2 regions of the Burkholderia multivorans ATCC BAA-247 genome follow, and region 1 is predicted to be linked to the other one. Evidence: predicted binding sites of a transcription regulator. Region 1 holds the regulator's gene; the other holds the start of a gene.
What was found. Region 1 encodes FliA, which starts transcription of late flagellar genes. Its sites were predicted from a motif close to CTAAAGTTTNNNNNNNNNNNGCCGNTA; they were not measured.
Positions count from the first base shown of each region.

Region 2: fliS (flagellar export chaperone FliS) is a predicted target of FliA. The motif match lies at 2,156-2,182, and genes of this name have one in related genera.

Region 1 covers NZ_CP009832.1:330,174-335,027, reverse strand. The annotation lists gene ahcY (adenosylhomocysteinase) at 1-908, opposite strand, end outside; S-adenosyl-L-homocysteine riboswitch at 940-1,054, opposite strand; gene NP80_RS13955 (RNA polymerase sigma factor FliA) at 1,348-2,082, opposite strand; gene NP80_RS13950 (MinD/ParA family ATP-binding protein) at 2,105-2,929, opposite strand; gene flhF (flagellar biosynthesis GTPase FlhF) at 2,922-4,700, opposite strand; gene flhA (flagellar biosynthesis protein FlhA) at 4,697-4,854, opposite strand, start outside.
Region 2 covers NZ_CP009832.1:3,404,649-3,409,502, forward strand. The annotation lists gene fliK (flagellar hook-length control protein FliK) at 1-1,237, opposite strand, end outside; gene NP80_RS28290 (flagellar protein FliT) at 1,316-1,648, opposite strand; gene fliS (flagellar export chaperone FliS) at 1,645-2,079, opposite strand; gene fliE (flagellar hook-basal body complex protein FliE) at 2,307-2,651, opposite strand; gene fliF (flagellar basal-body MS-ring/collar protein FliF) at 2,900-4,663, shown strand; gene fliG (flagellar motor switch protein FliG) at 4,653-4,854, shown strand, end outside.

The DNA.
Region 1 (4,854 bases):
ACGACGCGGTAGCCTTCCATCGCCGCCTGCAGCGCGCAGATCGGATCGATTTCGGTAACCCACACGGTCGCGCCAAGGCCGCGCAGCGACTGCGCGCAGCCCTTGCCCACGTCGCCGTAGCCGGCGACGACCGCGACCTTGCCCGCGATCATCACGTCGGTCGCACGCTTGATGCCGTCGACGAGCGACTCGCGGCAGCCGTACAGGTTGTCGAACTTCGACTTCGTGACCGAATCGTTCACGTTGAACGCCGGGAACGGCAGGCGGCCGTCCTTTTCCATCTGGTACAGGCGGTGCACGCCGGTCGTCGTTTCTTCGGTCACGCCCTTGATGTGCGCGAGGCGCTTCGAGTACCAGTTCGCGTCGATGTCGAGGTGGCGCGCGATCGACTTGTACAGCGCGACTTCTTCCTCGTTGGTCGGCTTCGCGATCACCGAGCGATCCTTCTCGGCCTTCGCGCCGAGGATCAGCAGCAGCGTCGCATCGCCGCCGTCGTCGAGGATCATGTTCGCGAATTCGCCGTTCGGCCATTCGAAGATACGGTGCGAGAACTCCCAGTATTCGTCGAGCGATTCGCCCTTGAACGCGAACACCGGCGTGCCGGCCTCGACGATCGCGGCGGCCGCGTGGTCCTGCGTCGAGAAGATGTTGCACGATGCCCAGCGCACGTCGGCGCCGAGCGCCTTCAGCGTCTCGATCAGCACGCCGGTCTGGATCGTCATGTGCAGCGAGCCGGCGATGCGCGCGCCCTTCAGCGGCTGCTGCGCCTTGTATTCGTCGCGGATCTGCACGAGGCCCGGCATTTCGGTCTCGGCGATGTTCAGCTCCTTGCGGCCCCAGCCGGCAAGTGCCATGTCGGCGACGACGTAATCCTGGGAAGCTTTCGAATCGATAACGGCGCTCATCACGCCCTCCTTTCTAAAAAAGTTCTAGAAATTGATGACGTGAGCGCCGTTCAGGAGGCGGGCCGGCGCGAATGTCGCCGCACGGCTGCCTGGTGAAGCCTTCCGAGCCTGGCGGACGCAGAAGGTCCGTCGCAACGCTCCTCGGAAAACGGCTGCGATTGTAGCAAATCGCGACGGAAATTTCTTGCGTCGGCCGCGTCGATCGCCGTCGCGACGGGCGCGCAGAGCGAAGCGCGCCCCTTTATCGAGATGCGCGCGGGCGCTCTGGGTCGCGATGCTCGCACGCGCGATCGGCTGGCCGATCGATCGGGAGACTCGTGCTGCCGACGCGGTCGCACCGATTCTCGACGCGCGCAATCTCACCATGCTGCAGTTGAGCAGGCCGCGTCCGATCGAGGAACGGCCGGGCGAACGGCGCGATGCGCCGCCGGCCGCGCGCGCTTCAGCTTTCCGCGCCGACCCACGCCTGCTCGCGCAGCCGCGCGCGCAATCGCGCGACCGCCTGGCTATGCAGCTGGCACACGCGCGATTCGCTGACCTCGAGCACGGCGCCGATCTCGCGCAGATTCAGTCCGCGCTCGTAGTAGAGCGACATCAGCAGCTTCTCGCGCTCGGGCAGCCGCTCGATCGCCTCGACGAGCGCGCCGCGCAGATGCTCGTCGAGCAGCGCCGACAACGGATCGGCGTGATCGACGCGATAGCGGTCGAGGAACGGCTCGTCGTCGGCCGCACGGTCGAAATCCTCGTAGTAGATGAGCTGGCTGCCGTGCAGGTCCTGCAGCATCGCCTGGTATTCGTCGAGCGGCATGTTCAGGTGCTGCGCGATCTCGGCCTCGCTCGCGGCGCGGCCGAGCCGCTGCTCGACCTGGTGCACCGCGAGTTCGACCTCGCGCGAGGTCTTGCGCAGGCTGCGCGGCAGCCAGTCGTTGCTGCGCAGCTCGTCGAGCATCGCGCCGCGGATCCGCTGCGTCGCGTAGGTCTCGAACTGCGCGCCCTGATCTTCCTTGTAGCGGCCGGCCGCATCCATCAACCCGATCATGCCGGCCTGGATCAGGTCGTCGAGATCGACGCTCGCCGGCATCTTCGCGACGAGCTGCAGCCCGAGACGACGCACGAGCGGCGCGTACTGCGCGAGCACGTCGGCCTGCGAGATCTTTCCCTGAGCGTTGTACATCATGGCTCTCTCCTTCCGGTGGCGCTCATGCGGCGTGCGCCGCGCCCGTCCGGTACGACGGCTGCCCGCCCGCGCGCAGCTCGCGCGCGGAACCTGTGCCCGCACGCGGGCGCATCGGCCAGTACAGCAGGTCGGCCGCGATCTTTCGGTAGTCGCGCGCCGCGGGCGACGACGGAAACGCGTCGACCGCGGAGCGCGTCAGTGCACGCGCGTGCTCGACGAGCGGATCGGCGCTCACGCAGCCGGCATCGGCGATCGACACGGTCAGATAGCGGCTCGCGACGCCCGCGAGATTGTCGAGCGCGGTCTTCGCATCGGCATGGCTGCCGACGTGGTTCACGAGCACGCGGAACTGCGCGGTCGCGTGCGCGAAATGCAGCCGCTTCATGCACGCGTACGCTTCGGTGATCGCGTGCGCGGCCACGCGCGTGACGATCAGCACGTCGTGCGCTTCGCGCGCGAGCGTCGACAGCGTGCCGTCGGCGCCGCGCTGCGCGTCGATCAGCACGATGTCGGCCGGGCCGTCGACGAAGTCGCTCAGCTGCGCATCGCCGTAGCCCGCTCGCGCGGCCTGCGCGCTCGCGCACAGCCAGAAACCGGCGGCGACGCGCGTGCGCTCGCCGTCGCGCAGCCATGCGCCGGCGAGCGTCGCGGCGGCCGAATGCACGTCCGCGCGCTCGTCGACGACGAGCACGTCCTTGCCGAGCGCCGCGAGCGCGGCAGCGACGTTCACGACGGTCGACGTGCAGCCGACGCCGGTCGGCCCGCCCGTCACCGCGACGATGCGCGAACCGCGCCCGGCCAGCAGGCGCCGCAGTCCTTCGGCCTGGTCGATCGTTCGTTTATCCAAATCGCACCTCGTGCAGATCGGCGGCCGCGCGGGCGGTCAGCGCGGACAGCAGCAGCGGCATGTCGTCGTCCTGCGGGACGAACGGCGAGCCGTCGCGCGGCACGCAGAACGCGCTCTTCAGCAGGAAGCGCGTGGTCGCGACGTACAGGTTTTCCGGCACCTTCTGGCCGGTCGACACGTAGTGCACGGGCAGCTTGTAGCGGATCACGGTGTCGAGCGCGCCGCCGAGATGCGTCGCCTCGTCGAGCTTCGTCAGAATGCAGCCGGCCAGGTCAGGCCCGGCCAGGTCGGGCCCCGCGAGATCGGCGCGGTCGCCGGCGCTGCGATACGCCTGCACGACTTCGTTGAGCGTGTCGCCGTGGCTCGTCGCGTTGAGCAGCAGCAGCCGCTGCACCGGCGTGCTCGCGCCGTGCAGCATCGCGATCTGGTCGGACACCGCGCGGTCGCGCTGGCTCATCCCGATCGTGTCGATCAGCACGATGTGCTTGTTGCGCAGCTCGGACAGCGCGAGCGACAGATCGCCGGCGTCCTTCACGGCGTGGACCGGCACGCCGAGGATCTTGCCGAAGATGCGCAGCTGCTCGTGGCCGCCGATCCGGTAGCTGTCGGTCGTCAGCAGCGCGACCTTGCTCGCGCCGAAGCGCATCACGCAGCGTGCGGCGAGCTTCGCGGTCGTGGTCGTCTTGCCGACGCCGGTCGGCCCCATCAGCGCGAATACGCCGCCGCGCTCCATCAGTGCGTCCTCGCTGCCGAGCACCGGCAGGTTCGCGGCGAGCACCGACTGCGCCCATTCGAGCGCCGCGTCGAACGTCTGCGCACCGTCGCCGGCCGGTAGACGATCGACGAGCATCCGCACGAGCTGCGCGGAAAAACCGGCGGCGAACAGATGCTTCGACAGTGCGCCGTGCACCGGGCTGCGGCGTTGACGGTCGTGCCACATCAGGTTGTCGAACTGCGCTTCCATCATCCCGCGCAGCGCGCCGAGCTCGTGCATCACCGTGTCGTTGACGATGCGCTCGACGCCGGACTTCACCGCGTCGGCGACGGCAGCCGCCGTATCGGCGGACAGCCGCGCGCGGTCGGCCGCTTTCGCGGCAGCCGCGTCGGTCGTGCGCGCGGCGGCCGGCGCGCGCCGTTCCGCCTCGCGTGCGACATCGCGCATCCAGTCGGGCGACGCCGCGGGCGCTGCGTCCTGCGGCGCGTGTGCGGCGCCGGCCGACGCGGCGGGCGCGGTTTGCGTACGGGCGCGCAGCGCATCGCGCTGCTGCGTCAGGCGTTTCGCGTGCTCGACGAGCCATGCGGCCGGTTCGCCGCTCGCGGCGGGCGCCGCCGCATGTGCCGGCGCCGGCGCAGCGGCATTCGCGCGCACCGCGCCCGGCTCGTCCGCGGCCGGCGCGGCAGGGCCGGCGGCCGCCTGCGTCGTATCGGCGCTCGCGCCGAACACCGACGAGAACACGTCCGGCAGCCCGTGTTCGTCCGTCGCATACGGATTCGCGACCGCGCGTGCGGGCGCGGCGGGCCGCGCGACGATACCGGGCACGGCGGCCGCGGGCACGGCGGCGGGCAGCGCCGATTCCGGCAGGCGCGCTCGCACGGCAGCGGCGGCCGACGGTGCGACCGCGGCCAGTTCGGCGTCGGCGAGTGCGACGATTTCGACGCTGCCGTCATCGAGCGCGCGGTTCGACAGCACGACGGCGTCGGCGCCCAGCGCCTCGCGCACCAGACGAAGCGCGTCGCGGCTCGTCGCGCCGGTGAATTTGCGAATGTTCAAGCGGAACCCCCGATGACGTTAACAACCTTGATCGTGCGTGTATCCGGCACTTCCGCATACGACAGCACTTTCAATTGCGGCAGGCTGCGGCGCAGGAAGCGCGCAAGCATCGCGCGCAACGCGTGCTGCACGAGCAGCACGGGCGGCAGCCCGA
Region 2 (4,854 bases), 350 kb from region 1:
GCAGCCCCGATCCCTCGAACCGCCGCCGCAGCGCAGGTTCGTGCTGCGCGAGCCGCGCGGCGCCCGCCTGGTTCGCGCGCAGTCGCGCGACGAGCTGCGCGCCGTTCAGCTGCAGTTCGGCGTCGACCGTGCCGAGCGTCGGCAGCGTCAGCGTGAGCCGCGTGCGCCACGCGATGCCGTCGCCCGCGTCGTCGCCGCTGCGCGGCGCGCGCCCGCCCGGCTCGTCGGGCTCGATCGTCCAGTCGACGCGCACGCCCGGCCACGCTTCGCCGGTCCAGCGAAACTGGTCGGTCGCGAGCGTGTCGAGCTGCTGCCGGACGACCGGCACGGCCGCCGGATGCACGGGCGTCGGCGGCGCCGCGTCGGACGGCGCTGCGGCGTCGGCCGGGCGCGCGACCGACGCGCGCCAGTCGGCGAGTTCGTGCAGCGGATCGGTTGCGTCCGCCGCCGCGCGCGCGAGCGGCGGATGCGGCTGAGCGCCCGGCATCGGTTCCGGGGCGGAGCCGTCCGGCCGCGCGCCGCCGGACGCAGCGGCGCCCGACGCAGCGGCGCCCGGCTGAACCGCCGCGCGCGCGGACGGCAGCGACAGGCGTGGCGTGAGCAAGACATCGAGCGCATCGTCGTCCGGCGCGGCGTCCGGATCGGCCGACGTCTGCGCGCTCGCGATGCGCGCCTGCGGCTCGCGCAGCAGCGTCGCGAGCGGTCGCTGGCCGGCGAACCACTGCGCGAGATGGGATTCGTAGAAGAGACCGCTTTCGCCGACCGCCTGCGCGAGCGCCGCCCGCAAGGCGCCGGCAAGCGACGGCGGCGCGGCGTCGGCGGCAGTGGCGGCGGCAGTGGCGGCGGCAGTGGCGGCGGCAGCGCCCGGCGCGGGGCCCGAAGCGGCCGCTGCGGTCGCATGCCCGGACTGCCCGGCGGCGTCATCCGCCGCCGCGGCGAACAGCGCGGCCGGATCGGGTACGAGCGGCATGCGCCCGACGACGGCAGGCGTGGCATCGCCGCCCGTGCGCGCGATCGCATCGAGCACGCGCGCGACATCGGACAGCGCGGTCTGCGTGGAGGCCGCGGGCGGCTGCGGCAGCGCGCCGCTCGCCTCGGACGACGGCGCGACGCCGGCGCCCGGCGTGCCGACCTGCGCCGCGGCGCCGCCGGCGGCCGCCGACGCTACGCCGCCGGTCAGCAGGCTGTCGAGACGGCTCGCGAGCAGCGCGGCCGCAACGGAGTCGATACCGGTCATGATCGGAGCCTGCTCACCTCGGCCACATCGTTGCGCACTCCGGGAACGAGGCCGCCGCGCTGCCCCGGAATACGGGCTCTAGCCGCGCGTGCGGTAGAGCTCGGTCAATACCTTGGTCGAACGCCGCGTCTCGAACAACGCGGACAGCCGCGCGACTTCGGGGCTCGCGAGATCGCGGATCGCCGCGTCGTCCGCGAGGATCCGGCGGATCAGCGCGAGCTTGCGGCCCAGTTCCGATTCGTCGAGCGCGATGTCCCGCTCGGCCTCCTTCAGCGCATCGACGAGCCGCAGATACTCGTCCTGCAGCCCCGACAGCGCATGCCAGTCGGCGCCGCGCGCCGCGCGCAGCATCCGGCCCGACACGGCCGCGAGCGCCTCGTAGCGTGCGAAGTAGTCGGCCTTGCGATTCATCTCGGCATATCGCCCGTCTGCTGCGCGGCCATCCGCGCGACTTCGGGGCCGATGCCGGTCCATGCTTCCTCGAGCGTCGCGAGTAGTCCGTCGACCTCGACCAGCATCGCGTCGCTCGCCTGCGCATTCGCTTCGAGCAGCCGCCGGCCGATATACGCGTACAGCGCGTCGAGGCGCGCGGCGATCTCGCCGCCCGCCTCGCGGTTCAGCGCGGCCTGCAGGCCGCTTTCGACGATGCGGATCGCCTTGCCGATCGCGTCGCCGCGCGCCGGCACGTTGCCCTGCTGCAGATGCATGCGCGCGAGCGCGACGGCCTGGCGCGCGCCCTGATAGAGCATCGCGATCAGCCGGTGCGGGGAGGCGCCCATCACCCCGGTCTCGACGCCGACACGCGCGTAGGCATTGGCTCCAGCGTGTCCTGGGGAAAACATGCGCTTCTCCTTGTTGATGCTTGGCTATGACGGGGGCCGCTGCCGTGCGTCGCACGGCGCGGTTTTCTCCCTGAGTTATCGGAAAGGAACGGGAAAGCTTTAGGCGCGCGGCGCGCGATGCGCGGCGAGCGGTGCGCGGCGAGCGGTGCGCGGCGAGCGGTGCGCGGCGAGCGCCGCAGCGGGCCGGCGCGCCGGCCGGCGACGAAGGCGGGGCAGCGGCCCGCGCGTCACACCGACATCTGCATGATGTCGTTGTAAGCGCTCACGAGCTTGTTGCGGACCTGCAGCCCGAACTGGAAACCGATATTGGCCTTCTGCATGTCGACCATCACGTCGTTCAGCGACACGTTCGCCGCGCCGACCTCGAATGCCTGCGCTTCGCCGAGCGCGCGCTGCTGGTCGCCGCTGATCTTGTCGAGCGAGGCCTTCATCGCGCTCGCAAACGTGCCGGCCGTCGCCGCGCCCGAGCCGGCGAGCGCGGCCGCCGGGCTCGCGACGCCGCCCGACGCCTGCGCGGCCATCGCCTGCATCTGTTGCAACACCGAACCGATTCCGCTGACGTTCGCAGTCATGCTGTCCCCAGACATAGAAAGAAATGACCCGGCCGCACCGGGCGATCCGCGCGTGCGCAATGGCCGCACCATCCCGGATCGCGAAAAAGAATAGCAGCGCACCGTGCGGCAAAGCCGCGAAAGTACGGGGGAAACCCGGCTCTTTTCGGTCGATCGAGACCGGGCGCGGATGCCGATAATCGCATCGTGTCATTGTCCGCCCGCTCGTCCGAGCGGCTCAGTCGTCCCGCTCCGGAGAACCTCGACGCATGGATTCGCAGGCCAATTCGCTGATCAATCCCGATGCCCGCGCGGGCCTCGCCAGCCCGGTGCCCGGCGCCGCCGCGGCCGCCGCGCTGCCGGGCGCGGGCGGCGCGGGCGCGGATTTCGGGCTCGGCGGCTTCGCGGAACGCATTCCGGGCATCGCGCGGATGAAGGGCAATCCGAAGCTGCCGTTCCTGATCGCCGTCGCGTTCGCGGTCGCGGTCGTCACGGCGCTCGTGCTGTGGAGCCGGGCGCCCGACTATCGCGTGCTGTACAGCAACCTGTCCGACCGCGACGGCGGCGCGATCATCGCCGCGCTGCAGCAGGCCAACGTGCCCTACAAGTTCGCCGACGCCGGCGGCGCGATCCTCGTGCCGGCGGCCCAGGTGCACGAAACGCGGCTCAAGCTCGCGGCGCTGGGGCTGCCGAAGGGCGGCGCGGTCGGCTTCGAGCTGATGGACAACCAGAAGTTCGGGATCAGCCAGTTCGCCGAACAGGTCAATTACCAGCGCGCGCTCGAAGGCGAGCTGCAGCGCACGATCGAGTCGATCAACGCCGTGCGCGGCGCGCGCGTGCATCTCGCGATTCCGAAGCCGTCCGTCTTCGTCCGCGATCGCGAGGCGCCGAGCGCGTCGGTGTTCGTCGATCTGTACCCGGGCCGCGTGCTCGACGAAGGCCAGGTGCAGGCGATCACCCGGATGGTGTCGTCCGGCGTGCCCGACATGCCGGCGAAGAACGTCACGATCGTCGACCAGGACGGCAATCTGCTCACGCAGCCGGCGTCGGCAACCGGCCTCGACGCGAGCCAGCTGAAATACGTGCAGCAAGTCGAGCGCAACACGCAGAAGCGCATCGACGCGATCCTCGCCCCGATCTTCGGCGCCGGCAACGCGCGCTCGCAGGTCAGCGCCGACATCGACTTCTCGAAGCTCGAACAGACGTCCGAAAGCTATGGGCCGAACGGTTCGCCGCAGCAGGCGGCGATCCGCAGCCAGCAGACCAGCACCTCGACCGAGCTCGCGCAAAGCGGCGCGTCGGGCGTGCCGGGCGCGCTGTCGAACACGCCGCCGCAGCCGGCTTCCGCGCCGATCGTCGCCGGCAACGGCGCGAACGCACCGCAGACGACGCCGGTCAGCGACCGCAAGGACCAGACGACCAACTACGAGCTCGACAAGACGATCCGCCACGTCGAGCAGCCGATGGGCACCGTGAAGCGGCTGTCGGTCGCCGTCGTCGTCAACTATCAGCCGGTCGCCGACGCGAAGGGCCACGTGACGATGCAGCCGCTGCCGCCCGCGAAGCTCGCGCAGATCGAGCAGCTCGTGAAGGACGCGATGGGCTACGACGCGAAGCGCGGCGACTCGGTGAACGTGATGAACAGCGCGTTCTCGACCGCGACCGATCCGAACGCCGACCTGCCGTGGTGGCGCCAGCCCGACATGATCGCGCTCGCGAAGGAAGCGGCGAAGTGGCTCGGCATTGCGGCAGCCGCGGCGGCGCTCTACTTCATGTTCGTGCGGCCGGCGATGCGCCGCGCGTTCCCGCCGCCCGAGCCGCCGGCGCCGGCGCTCGCGCTGCCGGGCGAGCCGGTCGTGCTCGACGGGCTGCCGGCGCCCGAGCCGGAAAGCGAGTCCGATACGGCGCTGCTCGCCTTCGAAAACGAGAAGAACCGCTACGAACGCAACCTCGACTACGCGCGCACGATCGCCCGCCAGGATCCGAAGATCGTTGCGACCGTCGTGAAGAACTGGGTGTCCGATGAACGCTGAAGGCTTGACCAAAAGCGCGCTGCTGCTGATGTCGATCGGCGAGGAAGAAGCCGCGCAGGTATTCCGCTTCCTCGCGCCGCGCGAGGTGCAGAAGATCGGCGCCGCGATGGCCGCGCTGAAGAACGTCACGCGCGAGCAGGTCGAGGACGTGCTGCAGGAGTTCGTGAAGGAAGCCGAGCAGCACACCGCGC